DNA from 3 places in the Vibrio parahaemolyticus genome. Region 3 is predicted to be linked to each of the others. Evidence: predicted binding sites of a transcription regulator. Region 3 holds the regulator's gene; each other region holds the start of a gene.

Region 1 (6,164 bases), 270 kb from region 3:
GTACAGCAGAAGAAAGGGCAACTTCGCCAAATGTATAAGTGAACAACGGTATCGCAAGGTTCCCGCTATTTCGAAACATATGAGGTGGAGCCCAAGCTTTAAATGCTAGCCCAGTGATTTTACAAATCGGAATCATGAGTAACCCCGGAATTAAAACCGCAATGATGGCGGCTAAGAGCAGGGGACCTTGTTCAGAGTCGAGCGGCATGCTCACTAATGAGGAAAACACCAGAGCTGGCGTGAATACATCGATATTAATTCGATTTATAGGGCGAAAATCAGGTTTGATATAGCGCCCGACAAGATAGCCCACACCGACAAGAGCGAACACAGGAAAAAGAATATTAATGATCTGATTAATCATGGTCGCCTTAGTGTATATGAGGTAGATGTGCGCTTAGTTGGTTAATCAACTAAGTGGTAATCACAGTATCAAACCTTCATGCATTGCGTCATGGTGAAACAATGAGAACCGTGGATTAAATCAAGCTTTCTCAAAGCACATTAGCTATATGGAGTGGTCGTACCTTTGAACTAATTGTTACGTATCAAGTTACATACAAATCACTGAAATACCGACAAGTTTTATGTCATGTGTCTGTAAAATAGCCAATCTCTGATATTTTTATTAAATAGTGATTAATGTTGTTTTGTTATTGTTGTTTAGTCATATTGACTGGATATTTTTTGTAATTAAGCATTCACTAAACAAAAAATATTGAAATGTCGCTATTTAACAATAATTTATACATCGGCATTCCTTTTATTCGCAAAGAAAAAAGTTGGCGAAAATCATAAGCTTGTCATACACTTCCTGATGTAACCCCGATATGTTGTTGAATTGGTAGGGTAAAACTGCTCTGGCGCTACACTAGGTAGCATTGTTTAACATAGCTTTGAGGAAAGTTTTATGGCGCTCACAAAAGCCGAATTGGCAGAAAACCTGTTTGATAAATTAGGATTTAGTAAACGGGACGCCAAGGAAACGGTGGAAGTGTTCTTTGAAGAGATTCGTAAGGCACTGGAAAGTGGCGAACAGGTAAAACTGTCAGGTTTTGGTAACTTTGATCTTCGTGACAAGAATGAACGACCTGGTCGTAACCCGAAAACCGGTGAAGATATTCCAATTACTGCTCGACGTGTAGTGACGTTTCGCCCGGGCCAGAAGTTAAAAGCTCGTGTAGAAAATCTAAAAAAAGAACAGTAAAACCAATCAAATAGATCACGCTTAGTCGTGGTCTTTTGTTATGTATGAAATTTGATGTTTTCATACAAACGAAAACCACCGCATTGCGGTGGTTTTGTTGTTTCTCAGGCTGCGTTTTTGTTTATGCCGCTTCTAAATGCGTCGTTAAGTAAGGCTGCCATGCTTGTTGGTATAAGTTTTTCGCTTGGCTACGCATATTCTTAATGGAAGCCATTTCAATCTCGCTTAGATTTCGCTTTTCCATTGATGCTTGACGTTCAAGCTTTTGAATTTGCTCATACAGGTCGTGTTCAGGACCATTTTTTACATCCGCAATCGCTTTTAAGTGCAGCTGTACTTCTGCAATCAAATTCGTTTTTGGCAAACGGACTAACAAGTTCAGATCACGGTAGCCAGAAGGGCCAGGTTTCTTAAAGCGGTTTTTGACTTTAACGATAGTTGTTTCGCGCTCTAGCGTTTCGTAAATAGAGACCAAACTTGCCACATCTTCCGCCACAATAGTCGCACGAGCTAAGTCAGTAATGCGTTCTACTTGGCCATCCAGTTCATGTGTGATTTTTTCTTCGGCGCGATGTTTAGATTTTACGCCAGCGAAATATGGCTTAGCATCGTTGAGTAGAGCGGTACTTTTACAAATGGTTTCAAGCTCGAATTGGGCTTGATGCGCTTTGCTGTAAAGAATATCGAAATCTGAATAAGGCTGGGTTGGACGAGAATCGATGGATTGGATTCCATACAAGCCGCTAAGGCTGTGTTTAAATAGTTTAGAACAAACCTCGTTTTGACTAGGGGAACGATTTTGTTCATTACTTGGGGCATTAGGAAGTGCGGCGAATGCTGGCGCACGGCTTAGTACCAAAAGCATCAATGCTGTAGTACGTAGAAATAAGCTCATTCACTCTCCTTAACTTGCTTGCACTTAGAAAATGGGAACGTAAAAGTCGCTAAGACTGGGCAAATTAGGTACTAACTTATTTATGGGGACTTTCCGAAAGATCCCAAGGCTAAAAATTAACCTTTTGGAGGAATCGTGCGTTAGATCACCATTTCTCTTTTCTTTATTCTGCTTAGAGAATAAAGAGTTTGTTCTCCAAGGAACGATGACATCCTATCATCGCCGTATTAACCAAAGATGAACGGCATAGACAAATTTAAAAAAATCATTAGTCTTACCCCACAAAACGAAAATCAGCCAACAAGTAGAAAGTAAGAATGAGAGATCAAGAATTTTGGCACAGTAAGTGGGCCAGTAATCAAATCGGTTTTCATTTGGAAGATGTGAACCCTCTATTGCCAGCGTGCTGGCACCATGCGAATCCGAAACGTGAAGACAAAGTCTTGGTTCCTTTGTGTGGTAAGTCTGAAGATCTCGTTTGGTTAGCAACGAAACATGATTCTGTGGAAGGGGTTGAGCTGAGCCAAATAGCGGTGCGTTCTTTCTTTGCTGAACACTTTTATACACCAACTGTGACCCCAATTAGTGGTATGCATGAGTTGTATCAGTTTGATGAACTGTCGATTTATACTGGTGATTTCTTTACGGCTCCGGTTTCTCAAGCCGATATCGTTTATGATCGCGCTGCGTTGGTGGCTTTGCCGCAAGATATGCGAGAAGAGTACGTAGCGCGCTTGAAGCTGCTTTTGAATCCGGGCGGTCGTATTTTGCTTGTGACATTGAACTATCCGCAAGAGGAAATGGCTGGTCCTCCATTTAGTGTGCCATTGGAAGAAATTCAACAGTTGTTTGCAGGCTACAAGGTAACATGCTTAAACGTCGATCAAGCTGATGAACATCATCCAAAGATCGCGAAGAAGGGTTTAAGCCGCTTCTCTGAAGAAGTGTACTTAATTGAAGCTCAGTAAGACGATTTCCGTACTAGTGAGTTTATGAATAGAACTCGCAAATAAAAGAAAAGCGCAGCGATATAAAGCTGCGCTTTTTTTGATTGTTGAGAACTCAAAGATTAGTAAACGATTTTTACTTTCTTTGCGTTTTCGACCGCGTCTTGAACAGACTCTTCAATAGTTTTACGGCGAGTTAACACGACACCCAAACGACGACGACCATCGATTTCTGGTTTGCCAAATAAGCGCACTTGAGTTTGAGGTTGCGCTAAAGCCTTCGCAAGGTTGTCGAAACGAATGTCCGTTGATGTGCCTTGACCTAGGATCACCGCTGATGCAGAAGGGCCATACTGAACGATTTTGTTAATCGGCATTCCAGTAAATGCGCGAACATGAAGAGCAAACTCGGACATCTCTTGAGAGATCATCGTAACCATGCCAGTGTCATGCGGACGAGGAGACACTTCATTGAAAATAACCTTGTCACCTTTAACAAAGAGCTCTACGCCGAAAATACCGTACCCACCTAAAGCGTTTACGACTTTCTCTGCCGTGTACTCTGCTGCTTTGATTGCATTTTCCGACATTGCTTGTGGCTGCCATGATTCACGGTAATCACCATCTTCTTGACGGTGGCCAATTGGCGCACAGAAGTGAACACCGTCCACTGCTCTAATGGTCAACAAAGTAATCTCGTAATCAAAATCGATAAAGCCTTCAACGATGACTCGACCTGCGCCAGTTCGGCCGCCTTCTTGTGCGTAGTCCCATGCTTTTTCAATATCGTCTTCCGTTTTGATGACACTCTGTCCCTTGCCAGATGAACTCATGACAGGTTTGACCACACATGGGATACCTACGTGCTCTACTGCGGCTTTAAAGTCATCGTAGTTGTCTGCAAATCGGTAAGGGGAGGTGGATAGGTCTAGTTCTTCTGCGGCTAAGCGACGAATACCTTCACGGTTCATTGTGAGCTTGGTCGCTTTCGCAGTTGGCACAACATTCAGGCCTTTCTCTTCAAGGTCGACAAGTTTATCGGTCGCGATAGCTTCTATTTCTGGAACAACGTAAGCTGGCTGCTCTTTGTTTATGATCTCTTCTAGAGCTTTACCATCCAACATATCAAGCACGTAGCTACGATGAGAGACTTGCATCGCAGGTGCGTCTGCATAACGGTCACAAGCAATCACTTCTAGACCTAGTCGTTGGCATTCAATTGCCACTTCTTTACCAAGCTCACCAGAGCCTAATAGTAATACACGGGTAGCATTTGCGCTGGTTGCAGTACCGAACATAGTGTTCCCTTACAAAATAAAGTGATGAGACAGAAATTGCAGGGGATCATACTGATTTTTCATTGTGAAGCAAACGTTTGCTTGTGGTTTTTTGTCAATAAAAAAGCTCTACATGTTGTAGAGCTTTTAATGACATATTAGTGAATTTTATACGTTAACAAAACTGACTGGAATATCTGGGTTTAGCGCTTCTAACGTAGACTGTGTGTCTGCTAGGTGACTGATTTTACCCTCAGAGTTTTCCACTAGAGCGGCAGCCTTAATGCTGTCGAAGGTTTCGCCTGCCAACAACACTTGAATCAGTGCTACTTGTAGCGGTGGAAGGCTTGGGTTAAATGCGGCGTTTTCTGCATAAGCACCTTTAAACACACGACCGTTCGCGAGCTCTAATGCTAAACCACTGAGGTTACTGGTGTACGGCGCATGGCTCATGTTCATCGCTTCGACGGCTTGTTGAATCAATGCGTCTTCATCATCACACACAAATTGGTGTTTTACTTCGGCCATCAAACCAGATTCAATACCAAGGTCTGCTGGACCAAAAGCTTCTGGTAAGTATTCATGTAATGACTTTTCGTCGCGCTCAGGTAGCTGAACTTTCAACTCTTTAGCAGTCGACAGTTCGTTCATGAACTGGCGGCAGTGACCACAAGGGCTAAAGTTGATGGTGATGTCTTTGACACCATGTTCGCCTTTCATCCAAGCGTGGCTAATTGCAGATTGTTCTGCGTGAACAGTTTGGCCTAACTGAACACCAAAGAACTCCATGTTTGCACCAAAGTACAGACGGCCAGACAAGCCGCGAACAATTGCACCAACATAGAACTCAGAAATAGGAGCGTAAGAATATGCAGCGGCAAAAGGAAGTAGAGCAACACGCAGCTCTTTATCTGATAGGCTGGTAGCTGAAAGCAATTGCTCAAACTGCTGCGCTGAAAGAGTAGCATCAAAATCGTCGGCGAGGACGATAGGAGCAAGTTGTTTTGAAAGTGCTTCAGGAGCGCTTGCTAGCGCCTGTTCAATGCGACTTTTCATGTTGAATCCTTGTTATTGCATGGACAGTTATTCTATGCAAAGGAGAGAAATGTTCCGTGCTTTGGATCACGTTAAATAATGCAATTGATATTTCTGTTACATAATTAGAGTGAGCTCACACATGTATTCGATTGCAATCGTGTTGAGCGTTAACTTCGTCTCATAAATAACTATATCAATGGATATTCATATACCCAAGTAATGAAAATATGCTAGCAGCGAAAGATAGTGTTTAGTATGAATCTTGTTAGAGCACGTTAGATGGGAAGTGTGCTTTGTAGCGAAAAGCGTTTTCAACGGCGCACTACGATGAGAAAAGGAAAGTGACGGCCTGTCGGAAGGAGGACAGACCGTCACAATGACTTATTGATATAGCCAGACTGCTAAACCAAAAAAGCTCGGAGCGAGAATGGAGGTGATGATGCCGCATAGCACCAACGCTAACGATGAAAATGCAGCGTCGCCAGGTTGTTTCTCTGCGCAAGTCGCAGTACCAAGCGCGTGCGATACTGTGCCCATCGTCAAACCACGAGCAATTGGATGCTTAATGCCGATTAGGTTGTAGATTGGGTACGCCAAAATAGCGCCAAGAAGACCTACGATCAGTACTAAGATTGCAGCGACTGCCGCTTCGCCACCAAGGTGGCTTGAGATTTCCATTGCAATCGGAGTGGTCACTGACTTACCTACTAGGCTCGCGATTAAACTGATGTCAGCTTTAAATGCAACGGCGATGAGGGTTGTGGTTGCCATTGACATAATACTACCGAGCGTACAAGCAA
Region 2 (6,164 bases), 1.3 Mb from region 3:
TGTTGCGATCAGCTCAAAGAAAAAGGCGTGTTCAATATGTTGCTCAGCGACGGCGAATTTGTCATGACGTATTGTACTAATCACTTGTATTGGATTACGCGTCGCGCACCGTTTGGCAAGGCCGCTTTACTAGATGAAGATGTGGAGATCAACTTCCAAGAAGAAACAACACCAAACGATGTTGTTTCTGTCATTGCGACTCAGCCTTTAACCGGCAATGAGACTTGGCATCGAATGAAGCCCGGTGAATATGGTTTGTTTCACCTTGGTGAACTGATCCAAAACAATGCATCTGATTTGAAAGATGTGCCATTTGCAGCGCCCAAACCGGGTAATCAAGCTCCGACCGAACCGTTGGAATAACGACGTTTCTAGACATCAAGTTTTCCAAATAACAAAAAGGCAGTCACTCGACTGCCTTTTTTGATGCGTTAAAAAGTACTTATTCTTCTTCAGCGGCTGCGTAGCCATGAGGACCGAGTTCTTTGCCATCTAACCAAGCTTTGCCATCTTGCATGATTAAACGCTCTTCAACGAGCCACTTAGTCACGATAGGGTAAATGGTGTGCTCTTGAGTTTGTACACGCGCAGCGAGTGCTGCTGCATCATCATCTTCAAATACTGGCACTTTTGCTTGAAGAACTACGGGACCGCCGTCTAACTCTTCTGTGACAAAGTGAACACTTGTGCCGTGCTCTTTGTCTTTGGCGTCAATCGCGCGTTGGTGGGTGTGTAAACCCGGGTATTTAGGTAGAAGAGAAGGGTGAATGTTGATCATCTTACCGAGATAGTGCGAAACAAATGCACCGCTAAGAATGCGCATGTACCCAGCAAGAACGACAACATCGGGCTGATACTTGTCAATTTGTTGCATCAACTCGGCATCGAATGCCTCGCGTGACTCGAACGCTTTAGGGTCAACAAAGTGGCCATCAACACTAAACTGTTTTGCACGTTCTAGACCGTATGCGTCAGATTTATTAGAAAATACTGCTGCAACGTGTGCGTTAGGCATGCTGTTTTCACAAGCTTCTAAAATGGCTTGTAAGTTACTGCCGTTACCTGAAATTAGGACCACGATGTTTTTCATGATGTTGGGACTGCCTTGATATTGTAGGTTCTATAAATTACCTACTATTAGAATGGTTTTCGATGTTCCAGATAGCAGAATGAGGACGTGGCGTCCTCATTCATTTTATTTTTTAGCGTGATTCACAAGTTAGTTGATTTCAACTTGCTCTTCATTTGCTTCTGCTTGAGCAATTTCACCAATCACCCATGCGTTTTCGCCTTCTTCTTTAAGAAGTGCAACCGCCGCGTCTGCTTGGTCTTTTGGTAGTGCAACGACTAGACCAACACCACAGTTGAACGTACGGTACATTTCGTGCGTTTCAACGTTGCCTTTCTCTTGCAGCCATTTGAAAATGATTGGCCATTCCCAGCTGTTACCGTCGATAACGGCTTTTGTGCCTTCAGGCAGTACGCGAGGGATGTTTTCCCAGAAACCACCACCCGTAATGTGAGAAATCGCGTGGATATCGTGTTTCTCGATCATCTTAAGTGCAGATTTGATGTAAATCTTCGTTGGTTCTAGTAGGTGCTCACCGATAGTGCGACCTGCTAGCTCTTCGTTTTTATCTGCGCCAGAAACTTCTAGAATCTTACGGATCAGTGAGTAACCGTTTGAGTGTGGACCGCTTGAGCCGACAGCGATAAGTGCGTCGCCTGCTGCTACTTTAGTGCCGTCAATCACGTCTTCTTTTTCCACTACGCCTACACAGAAACCCGCAACGTCGTAGTCTTCGCCTTCGTACATGCCTGGCATTTCAGCGGTTTCGCCACCGATAAGTGCACAACCAGCTTGAACACAGCCATCAGCAATACCAGAAACCACGTCTGCTGCTGTGTCTACATCTAGCTTGCCAGTCGCGTAGTAATCTAGGAAGAATAGGGGCTCGGCACCTTGAACGATTAGGTCGTTTACACACATTGCCACTAGGTCGATGCCGATAGTGTCGTGCTTGTTCATATCCAGTGCTAGGCGAAGTTTTGTGCCTACACCGTCAGTACCAGAAACCAGTACAGGTTGTTTGTATTTGGTTGGCAATTCGCATAAAGCGCCAAAACCACCGATACCACCCATCACTTCAGGGCGACGAGTACGTTTCACCGCACCCTTAATACGATCTACAAGCGCATTGCCTGCATCAATATCGACACCAGCGTCTTTATAGCTAAGAGAAGAGTTGTTACCACTCACAGGGAAGTCCTCGGTATTTAAGTTGGATATGAAAACGGCGCTATTCTACCAGTGGTTAAATACAGATAGCAAACGTTTGCGTCGGTTTTTTTCTTTAGTGATATATCCTGAAATCCCTGTGAAAATCATGTATAATCTGAAGGTTTGTTTAAATATTGCCAACTATAGCCGGAGATGGACATGAAAGTTGTTGAAGTAAAGCACCCTCTTGTAAAACACAAAATTGGTCTAATGAGAGAAGGTGACATCAGCACAAAGCGTTTTCGTGAGTTAGCGACAGAAGTCGGTAGCCTACTTACTTACGAAGCGACAGCAGACTTTGAAACAGAGAAAGTAACCATTGAAGGTTGGAACGGTCCGGTAGAAGTTGACCAAATCAAAGGTAAAAAAGTAACAGTAGTGCCAATCCTACGTGCAGGTCTAGGCATGATGGATGGCGTTCTTGAGCACATGCCAAGTGCTCGTATCAGTGTTGTTGGTATTTACCGTGATGAAGAAACACTTGAGCCAGTACCTTACTTCAACAAGCTTGCGTCTAACATTGATGAGCGTATTGCTCTAGTTGTTGACCCAATGCTAGCAACTGGCGGTTCTATGATCGCAACTATCGACCTACTAAAAGAGAAAGGCTGTCAGTCAATTAAAGTTCTTGTTCTAGTTGCTGCTCCTGAAGGTATTGAAGCACTAGAAAAAGCGCACCCAGACGTTGAGCTTTACACTGCGGCAATCGATGAGAAGCTAAACGACAAAGGCTACATCGTTCCTGGTCTTGGTGATGCAGGTGATAAGATTTTCGGTACTAAGTAATTAGTTACTCCGAGTAAAACAAAGGCTTGGTTTTCACCAAGCCTTTTTTGTTGCTGTTTATTTAGAAAGGTTAAAGTGCGCCACTTAAAAGTCGCACAGTCGAATTACTTCGCGCTTTCTTCTTCCATTTGAGCGTTATCAACCACGTGGTTTTCACCAAGGTCGTGTGGCAGCACTAGGTTAAGAAGGATTGCCACGATACCACATAGGCTTACACCTTGTAGGCTGAACTCGCCGATACCGAAAGCCATACCACCGATACCAAATACCAGTGTTACTGCAACGATCACCAGGTTACGAGATTTGTGTAGATCAACGTTGTTCTTAATCAGCGTATTCAAACCGACGGTTGCGATAGAACCGAACAGAAGAATCATGATGCCACCCATTACTGGCACAGGAATGGTTTGCAGAATCGCACCTAGCTTACCTACCAGCGCAAGAACAATAGCGGTAATGGCAGCCCAAGTCATGATTACAGGGTTGAAAGCTTTGGTCAGCATTACCGCGCCTGTTACTTCACTGTAAGTAGTGTTTGGCGGCGCACCAACCATTGATGCTGCAATTGTCGCGATTCCGTCACCCGCGATAGTGCGGTGTAGGCCTGGTTTCTTCAGGTAGTTTTTACCCGTTACATTTGAGATAGCCAACATGTCACCCACGTGCTCTACCGCAGGAGCGATTGCAACTGGGATCATGAATAGAATCGCGTTGATGTTGAACTCAGGCATGGTGAAGTTGGGCATTGCAAGCCAAGCTGCTTGAGCCACAGGTGTAAAGTCAACCACACCGTAGAATAGGGATACTGAATAGCCCGCCAAAATACCACCCACGATAGGAACCAGTTTTAGGAACCCTTTTGCGAACACGCTAAGTGCAATCGTCGTTAGCAGCGAAACCGCAGAGATAATGACCGCAGCATCGCCATTTACTAACTGAACCGCACCGTCGCCCGTTTTACCTACCGCCATGTTGACTGCCGTTGGCGCAAGGCCAAGGCCAATAACCATGATCACTGGGCCAACTACAACCGGTGGCAAAATCTTATGGATAAACCCTACACCACGCACTTTGATCATTGCGCCAAGCGCAACGTAAACCAAACCTGCCGCCATCAAGCCGCCCATAGTTGCACCAATACCCCAAGTTTGGATACCGAACATAATAGGAGCAATAAACGCAAAAGAAGAGGCAAGGAAGATTGGGACAGAACGTTTAGTGATTAATTGGAAGAGGAGAGTACCGACACCGGCACCAAAGAGGGCTACGTTTGGATCGAGACCAGTCAGAAGCGGCACGAGCACGAGAGCACCAAAAGCGACAAAGAGCATTTGAGCGCCTTGTAACGCATTTTTCATAATAATTCCCTATTTCAAAGATACGCAGACAAATCCGACGAATTCTATCATCCTGCAATCGTTTGCAACGTTGCTTAGATCAAACTTTCGAATGAATTTATCATCCAAACGAATGTTTTGAGAGTTGGTTGCTTGCAAAATGGACGATTTTACGAGTCCAAATTAAGCCATTCAAAGAATATCGATGTGCTGTGATCTAATAAGCGCTCTTGAAAATGAAGCTTCAAGAGCAATGAATATCAGGTTTTATGTCTTTCAATATGCATCGATATGAGTTCATGTTGATGGGGTAACGTTAATTAATCACCTAGTGATGCAAAAAACGGCATTAACTTGGTCAAACTACAAACAATTCACTCAGTACGCGCCTTGCTCAAGATTTGATAGTTGCTTATTATGCGGGTTCTTGTTTAGAGGATTATGAAAACTATGCGCTATTTAGCTCTCTTACTGATCGGTTGGTTGTCCCTGCCGGTGTATGCATTAACTCAGGTAGATATCTATCGTGCCGAAGTGGTTATCGACAGTGAGCAGAACGACGGTGAGTCTGCGGCTCGTGAACAAGGTATGAAAGATGTGATTGTTCGAGCGACTGGTTCTCAATCTTCTCTAAGCAACCCTGTTATCCAAAAGGCGCTGAGTTCTAGCTCTCGCTATATTTCTCAGCTTGGGAAAAGCCAAGTTGATGGCAAAGCAAGTCTTAAAATGTTGTTTAACAGTGGGCAAATTCAATCGCTTTTGACTCAAGCTCAGTTGCCTTCATGGTCACCGAATCGTGCCAATATTTTGGTTTGGCTGGTGGAAGAGCAAGATTACGACCGCGCAATTGCATGGGAACATTCTGATTCTGCCAACGTTGCTGCGTTGAAAAAAGCAACGGAAGCTCGTGGCCTTCCAATTACGATTCCTGTTGGGGATTTTGACGACGTCACGGGCGTGAACACGTCAGATCTTTGGGGCGGTTTCATTGAACCAATTAGCCAAGCCAGCCAGCGTTACCCAGCGGACGCGGTATTAATTATTCGTGCGCAAGGCGAGCAGATTCGTTGGACTTTGTATGACCAAGCGCCTGCAAAGATTATTGATGCGCAAACTTCTCCACGCAGCGGGTCGGCAACCGGTGCAGACGCTATTTCCGCAATGGTGGATGGTATTGCTGATTACTACGCAAGTAAAAACGCCGTTGTTGTCTCAGGCAAGTCTTCTAAAGCTGTGAACGTGAAAGTGTTAAATGTAACGTCTGCTGCTGATTTCTTCCGTTTAGAAAATGCACTTACCAAATTGAATTCAGTGGCGGGCACAGAAATCAAGCGTGTACAAGGCAGTGAGTTAACGCTGACTATTCATTTGCTTGCTTCACAACAAGCATTTGAGCAAGAGGCTTCGTCTATCTCACAATTGATGGAATTTGAAGATCCACTCGGTGACGTTGAAGAAGTGACGCCATCGGAAGATCAATCGGTAGAAACTCTACCTTCAGAGGCTCAAGCTGTAGAAGGGCAACCAAAAACAGTGGTTCAAGCCGTTGAGGAAACTGTGCCAGCAGCGCAAGTACAACAGCCTGTTGTGATTCCTCAAGTGCAAGATCAATACGATCTGATTTATGAGTGGAATTCTACTTCGCAAAGTTAATCCGCGTTTGGGCATAGAATAAAGAAAGAGTCGCAATTGCGACTCTTTTTGTTTTTGAATCAGAGAGGTTACTTATTGAACTTCGCTTTTTCTTCTTTTTCTACTTG
Region 3 (6,164 bases):
TATGGCTCTTGTCGACATAGTTGTTTTTCTAGCGCCAACACATCTTCAAACTCGTAATCGCCCATGTATTGCATATTACCTATGTAATCACTAAAGGAACGAATACCAGATTTGCCACAAATGCTAAAACCAGCCTCTTCTATCCAGTGATAGACATCTTCCGGTTTCAAGCCTTTTTGCGGCTGTAGTTTAAATCTTTTTCGGTGGGGCATGCCGTCTAAAATATGAGGAATGTTGCCACAAACCACGTTTTTGTAGACTAAACCATGGTGGTTATAGAACATCACTGATGCGATGCCCCCCGGCTTTACTTGTTCCAATACTGTCTCTAGCGCCGTTTTAGGATCAACGAGCCACTCCATGACAGCGTGGAACATAACGAGATCCACCTGTTCTTCCATGTGCTCCGCAATGGACTGAACAGGCGAATGAATCAGGCGATACTGCTCAAGCAAACCGTTTTTTTCAATATCCTGTTTGGCTAGTTGCAGCATTTCCGAAGATAGATCACATAACGCAACACGATGTCCGAGCTTAGCAAGCTTTTGCGACATTTGTGCTAAACCACCACCTGCATCAAGTACTTCTAGGGGTTGCTGGCTCGCATCCAATTCACTTAGAATCTGTAGAAAATCTTCCCACACAATGATTTGGCGGATCTCCCCTTTATCGGAGCCGTAAATATTTTTTGCAAATTTGTGGGCGATATCGTCGAAATTGCGGTCTTCTGTCACTTCTGCTGAGTTATCATATCGGATTGTGCCGCTATTCTGGCACAAGGAAAGCAGGAATAAAGAGGGTCACCCTCATTTTTATTATCAATTGATGTTTTTTCGGACTATTTATGTATGTTTGAGCTGAAAAAAGTAATGTCAGCCTTGCTTATGCCGCTTCCGGCATTGCTACTGATAGGCTTGTTAGGTCTTGCTCTCATTAGTTTTACCACAAAACGTAAAACTGGCTGCTTCGTTGTTCTGTTCTCTTTTGTTGGCCTTTTTCTAGTTGCCTTCCAACCTGTTTCAACCAAGCTTCTCATGCCACTTGAGCGCGAGCATAAGGCCTTTTTACCTGTGTCAGGTACCATTGACTACGTTATGGTGCTGGGTAATGGTCACGTGGTCGATGACGAAATTCCACCAACATCGCAATTAAGCCGCGCGGCGTTGATGCGATTAACGGAAGGCATTCGTATTTTGCGTATGTACCCAGGCGCAAAGCTAATTTTATCTGGTTATGATGGTGGCTCTGAGATCAGCCATGCTCGTATGATGGCAAACGTTGCTTTGGCATTAGGTGTTGCAAAATCCGACATTATTTTGTTAGAAGACGCAAAAGACACGTGGGAAGAAGCAAGACAAGCCGCCGCTTTTGTTCAACAAAAAGAGATTGTGCTAGTCACGTCAGCGAGCCACATGAGCCGTGCGCTGTACGAGTTTAACGCAGCTGGAATTAAACCCATCCCTGCTCCAACGAATTTCTTAGCGATAGACGAAGTTAGCCAACCGTGGGACAAGTATTCACCTAAAGCTCGCTACCTTGAGCAAACTGAACTGTTTTGGCATGAATACCTTGGTAGCGTTTGGCAAAGACTGCGTGACACCGTAGGGCAAACGCCGATGGTGGAAGCGGAATAAACCCGATTTATAAACACAAAAAAGGAGAGCATTGGCTCTCCTTTTTCTTTACTGCTTGTCTGATGGTGATTAATCACCTGCGAACATATAGCCTTCACCGTGAACGGTCACAAAAATTTGTGGGTTCTTAGGATCAAACTCCATCTTAGCGCGCATGCGTCGGATAAGAACATCGATCGTACGATCATTTGGAGCATCAACTCGATGACTGATCATATTCAAAATACGTTCACGACTCAGCACTTGATTCGGGTAAGACGATAACGCCACCAAAAGCTCATATTCTGCTTTGGTTAGTTTTACTGGCTCACCATTACGGCTAAGTGCTCGACGCTGAATATCGAATGTCCACTCACCAAAGCGAACAATGTGTTCATCGTTTGTTTCGCTTGCCGCTTTACTTGCTCCACTTCGTGCCGCAGAAATGCGCCACAGTAGATTTTTAACTCGAACTAGTAATTCCCTTAGTTCAAAAGGCTTTGTCACATAATCGTCTGCACCCATCTCTAGGCCTACGATTTTGTCGATGCTATCCGTGCGTCCTGTTACCAATATGATGCCGATGTCTGATTGACTGCGTAGCTCACGCGTAAGCATTAGGCCGTCTTCGCCCGGCAAGTTAATATCCAACATAATAAGGTCGACATCACCGCCTTGCAGAACTTCGCGCATCTCCGCGCCACTTTCTGCTTCGCTAACTTTGTAACCTTCATTTTGGAAATATCCCGCAAGCTTACTACGAGTTACAACATCATCTTCTACGACTAATACGTGATAGCTCATTTACACCACTTTCTGTCTTCTTATTATCCAAGACGTATTCTATTCATAACTAGTAACATTTCTAGTCATAGATACATTAAAAAGCAAGATTTAGCGTTTTTATTGATTCAAAACAAGCTTGCCCATCACTGTTAATAAGTGCACACAATTCAACATAATCAACAATAATTATAGTTACTGCTATTCATCTTATTTGATTACACTTAGGGGATATCCCTAATTGACTTTATGATGCAATACTCGAAGCATCCTTCAGGAGCCAAAAATGCAAGAAGTGAAAGCTTTTAATGAAAAGCGTGCTGAAATTTACTGGTGGTTTTCGAGCTTATTCGCTAAAGAACTCAGCGAAAAAGAACTAGAAACCTACCACAGTGTTGAAATTCGCAGTTTTTTAGCGGGCTTAGGTGAGAACGAATCACTCAAGCCAGCCGTTGATAGCCTAGTTGATGCCCTAAACCGACTCCAAGACCGCAATGATGCTCAACTAGAACTTGCAGCAGATTTTTGCGAGCTGTTCTTAAAAACAGATAAGTATGGGTCACTACCGTACGCTTCTATGTACATTGGTGAATCAGGCTTGCTCAATGACAAACCTGCAGAAGAGATGGAAAAACTGATGGCAGATTTTGGGGTTCAGGTAGACGAAAACCTCAAAGAACCAGCAGACCATCTTGCTGTTGAATTGGACTTTTTGGGCAACATGATCATTCGCTCAAATGAGTTAGAGCAAGAAAAACATATGGAAGAGGCTTTCGTTAAACAAAACGATTTCATCCAAAATCAACTCATGTCTTGGTTGCCAAAATTTGCTGAAAAATGTAAGCAATTTGATGAATTTGGCTTCTACTTAAGCGTTGCGCAACTATTAATTGCATTTTGTAAACTGGACAGCGCTTACCTTCTTGGTGAATAATCACCGCCTATTTTTAGGGAGCCTGCCTGTCGGGCTCCCTATTTTATTCGCTTGCTTTTAATCTGGCTCAAAGACGTTCGTTCATTTAGCAGTCAAAATGTGACTTCAAATACACAAAACTCTTGCTGAAAATATTGCCAGTCAGCCCACATAGGGCTAAAATGTGAACGCAAACGATTAAATATGATTTATATGTAAACCGCTGAAATATAGCGGTTTTTGTTTTTTATTAATAGGTTGATGACCACTTCCTCATATTTAATAGGAAGCCGAGTACCTTCAACCAAGTTGCTACAAATCTTTTTATACCGATTTCGGTACAACCGCTGCCTACTAGAATAGACACTACTGTTGTTGTGGTGTTTAGTTTGCGCAAAAAACTAAGCGTATGGTTGTATTCACTACGGTATTAAGTAGCTCGATACAGGACATCATTTATGGCCACTATAAAAGACGTTGCTCGCTTAGCCGGCGTTTCTACTACCACAGTTTCGCACGTTATTAATAAGACACGTTTTGTTGCAGAAGCAACCCAAGAAAAAGTAATGAAAGCGGTTGATGAGCTTAACTACGCACCAAGCGCAGTTGCTCGTAGTTTAAAATGCAACTCAACTCGTACTATTGGTATGTTGGTAACACAGTCAACTAACCTATTCTTCTCTGAAGTGATCGACGGTGTAGAAAGTTACTGCTACCGTCAAGGTTACACATTGATCTTGTGTAATACTGGCGGCATCTACGAGAAACAGCGCGACTACATCCGCATGCTTGCTGAGAAACGTGTAGATGGCATTTTGGTGATGTGTTCAGATCTAACCGAAGAACTAAAAGAGATGTTAGATCGTCATTCAGACATCCCGAAAGTTGTGATGGATTGGGGCCCAGAGAGTTCTCGTGCGGACAAGATCATCGATAACTCTGAAGAAGGTGGCTACCTAGCAACTAAATATCTTATCGATAACGGCCACACTGACATCGCCTGCCTGAGTGGTCACTTTGAGAAACTTGCTTGCCAAGAGCGTATCGCTGGTTTCCGTCGTGCCATGGCTGAAGCAAAACTGCCAATCAATGAAGATTGGATTCTTGAAGGTAACTTTGAATGCGATACTGCGGTACTGGTTGCAGACAAGATCACCGCGATGGAAAAACGCCCTACTGCAGTATTCTGTTTTAACGATACCATGGCACTTGGCTTAATGAGCCGTCTGCAACAAAACGGCATCAAGGTTCCAGATGACGTTTCTGTTATCGGTTACGACAACATTGAACTTGCAGAGTACTTCTCACCACCGCTAACAACGATTCACCAACCTAAACGTCGTGTGGGTAAAAATGCGTTTGAGATCCTACTTGAACGCATTAAAGATAAAGAACACGAAAAGCGTGTGTTCGAGATGCAACCAGAGATTGTTATCCGCAACACCGTTAAGAAACTTAATTAAATGAACACAAGCGCCCTTAGGGGCGCTTTTTTTTATTAAAAAAATAACACTTCCCGCACACTTTGCCTCATTCTTAAAAACAATAACTTCCATAAGTTACTGTTTTCTTTACATGTGAATTATTAATTCCCGCTTCTTTTCAAACATTAAATACAATTCTCAATTATGAGTACCCATGCACAAAATGGCATTATTTATTGAATCAAGATCACGTTTTAAAATCTAAAGTGTGATGTTAATTCAATATACGAAGTATCCTCATCTGGTCACGCACAGGGCAAACCATCCGAAAGGGTGGGACGCAAAGCCTCCGGCCTGAACCATAGTAGTATATGGAAGGTAGCGGGGTTACCGATGGCAAGTGTGCAACCAATGTCTTTACCCTTTAATGACATTGCCTTTGCGCACGTTTGCTACTCTCTCGGACCTGACTTTTGGTGGCGTAATATTAATTACACCGAGATAACAAAACATGGATAAACCGATACTCAAAGACTCTATGAAGCTATTTGAGGCACTTGGTACTATCAAGTCGCGCTCAATGTTTGGTGGCTTCGGACTTTTCGCTGATGAAACGATGTTTGCACTAGTGGTAAACAACCAGCTTCATATACGAGCAGACCAACAAACTTCATCTGACTTCGAGACACAGGGTCTAAAGCCTTACGTTTATAAAAAACGTGGCTTCCCAGTCGTTACTAAGTACTACGCTATTTCCAGCGAACTATGGGAATCTAGCGATCGCTTAATTGAAGTAGCGAAAAAATCCTTAGAAAACGCCAAACTTGAGAAAGAACAACAAGCGAGCACTAAGCCTAATCGCTTGAAAGATCTGCCAAATCTGAGATTGGCTACAGAAAGAATGCTTAAGAAAGCGGGTATTGATTCTGTTGCTCAACTTGAAGAAGAAGGCGCACTAAGTGCTTATAAAGCGATCAGAGACACGCACTCCACCACAGTTAGCCTTGAGCTACTTTGGGCCTTAGAAGGTGCTATTAACGGCACACACTGGAGTGTGGTTCCCCAGTCTCGTCGTGAAGAATTAATGAATGGCCTTTCGTAACAGAAGTCTGCTCTAATCTATCGACTAAAGCCGCAGTGTGAACTGCGGTTTTTTTATGAAATTTTTATAGCTCCCCTCGTGTCTACTCCTTTGTAAATCCCAAAACCCCCGTATCTTCAGCGCCACGACTTAGTTTCGATAACGAGATTGTTAAAACAACATTCAGTATGAATACTTTAAGCGGTAGCCTAGATATAGAAACGGAGCACACATGAATAAAAAACTTATCTTTGGACTGATACTTGTTGCCACCATTCTTTTGTTAGGCGCTAATTTTGGTCAATATCTAACGCTTGACAACGCAAAAGCGCAGCAAGAAGCACTCAATT

What was found. Region 3 encodes PurR, which represses purine synthesis genes. Its sites were predicted from a motif close to TNANGNAAACGTTTNCNTNA; they were not measured.
Positions count from the first base shown of each region.
Region 1: purT (formate-dependent phosphoribosylglycinamide formyltransferase) is a predicted target of PurR. The motif match lies at 4,413-4,432, and genes of this name have one in related genera.
Region 2: purM (phosphoribosylformylglycinamidine cyclo-ligase) is a predicted target of PurR. The motif match lies at 2,325-2,344, and genes of this name have one in related genera.

Region 1 covers NZ_UHIL01000001.1:1,546,151-1,552,314, forward strand. The annotation lists gene DYB02_RS07735 (AEC family transporter) at 1-364, opposite strand, end outside; gene ihfA (integration host factor subunit alpha) at 911-1,207, shown strand; gene DYB02_RS07745 (nucleotidyltransferase family protein) at 1,329-2,102, opposite strand; gene DYB02_RS07750 (thiopurine S-methyltransferase) at 2,420-3,070, shown strand; gene purT (formate-dependent phosphoribosylglycinamide formyltransferase) at 3,172-4,347, opposite strand; gene cdd (cytidine deaminase) at 4,495-5,382, opposite strand; gene DYB02_RS07765 (LrgB family protein) at 5,746-6,164, opposite strand, start outside.
Region 2 covers NZ_UHIL01000001.1:2,577,456-2,583,619, reverse strand. The annotation lists gene DYB02_RS13300 (class II glutamine amidotransferase) at 1-363, shown strand, start outside; gene purN (phosphoribosylglycinamide formyltransferase) at 443-1,090, opposite strand; gene purM (phosphoribosylformylglycinamidine cyclo-ligase) at 1,220-2,260, opposite strand; gene upp (uracil phosphoribosyltransferase) at 2,441-3,067, shown strand; gene DYB02_RS13280 (uracil-xanthine permease family protein) at 3,172-4,425, opposite strand; gene DYB02_RS13275 (DUF2066 domain-containing protein) at 4,855-6,057, shown strand; gene DYB02_RS13270 (DUF2069 domain-containing protein) at 6,126-6,164, opposite strand, start outside.
Region 3 covers NZ_UHIL01000001.1:1,272,934-1,279,097, reverse strand. The annotation lists gene cmoM (tRNA uridine 5-oxyacetic acid(34) methyltransferase CmoM) at 1-734, opposite strand, end outside; gene elyC (envelope biogenesis factor ElyC) at 849-1,634, shown strand; gene torR (two-component system response regulator TorR) at 1,704-2,417, opposite strand; gene torD (molecular chaperone TorD) at 2,683-3,330, shown strand; gene purR (HTH-type transcriptional repressor PurR) at 3,768-4,772, shown strand; cyclic di-GMP riboswitch class I at 5,039-5,128, shown strand; gene DYB02_RS06490 (TfoX/Sxy family DNA transformation protein) at 5,245-5,835, shown strand; gene DYB02_RS06485 (TVP38/TMEM64 family protein) at 6,047-6,164, shown strand, end outside.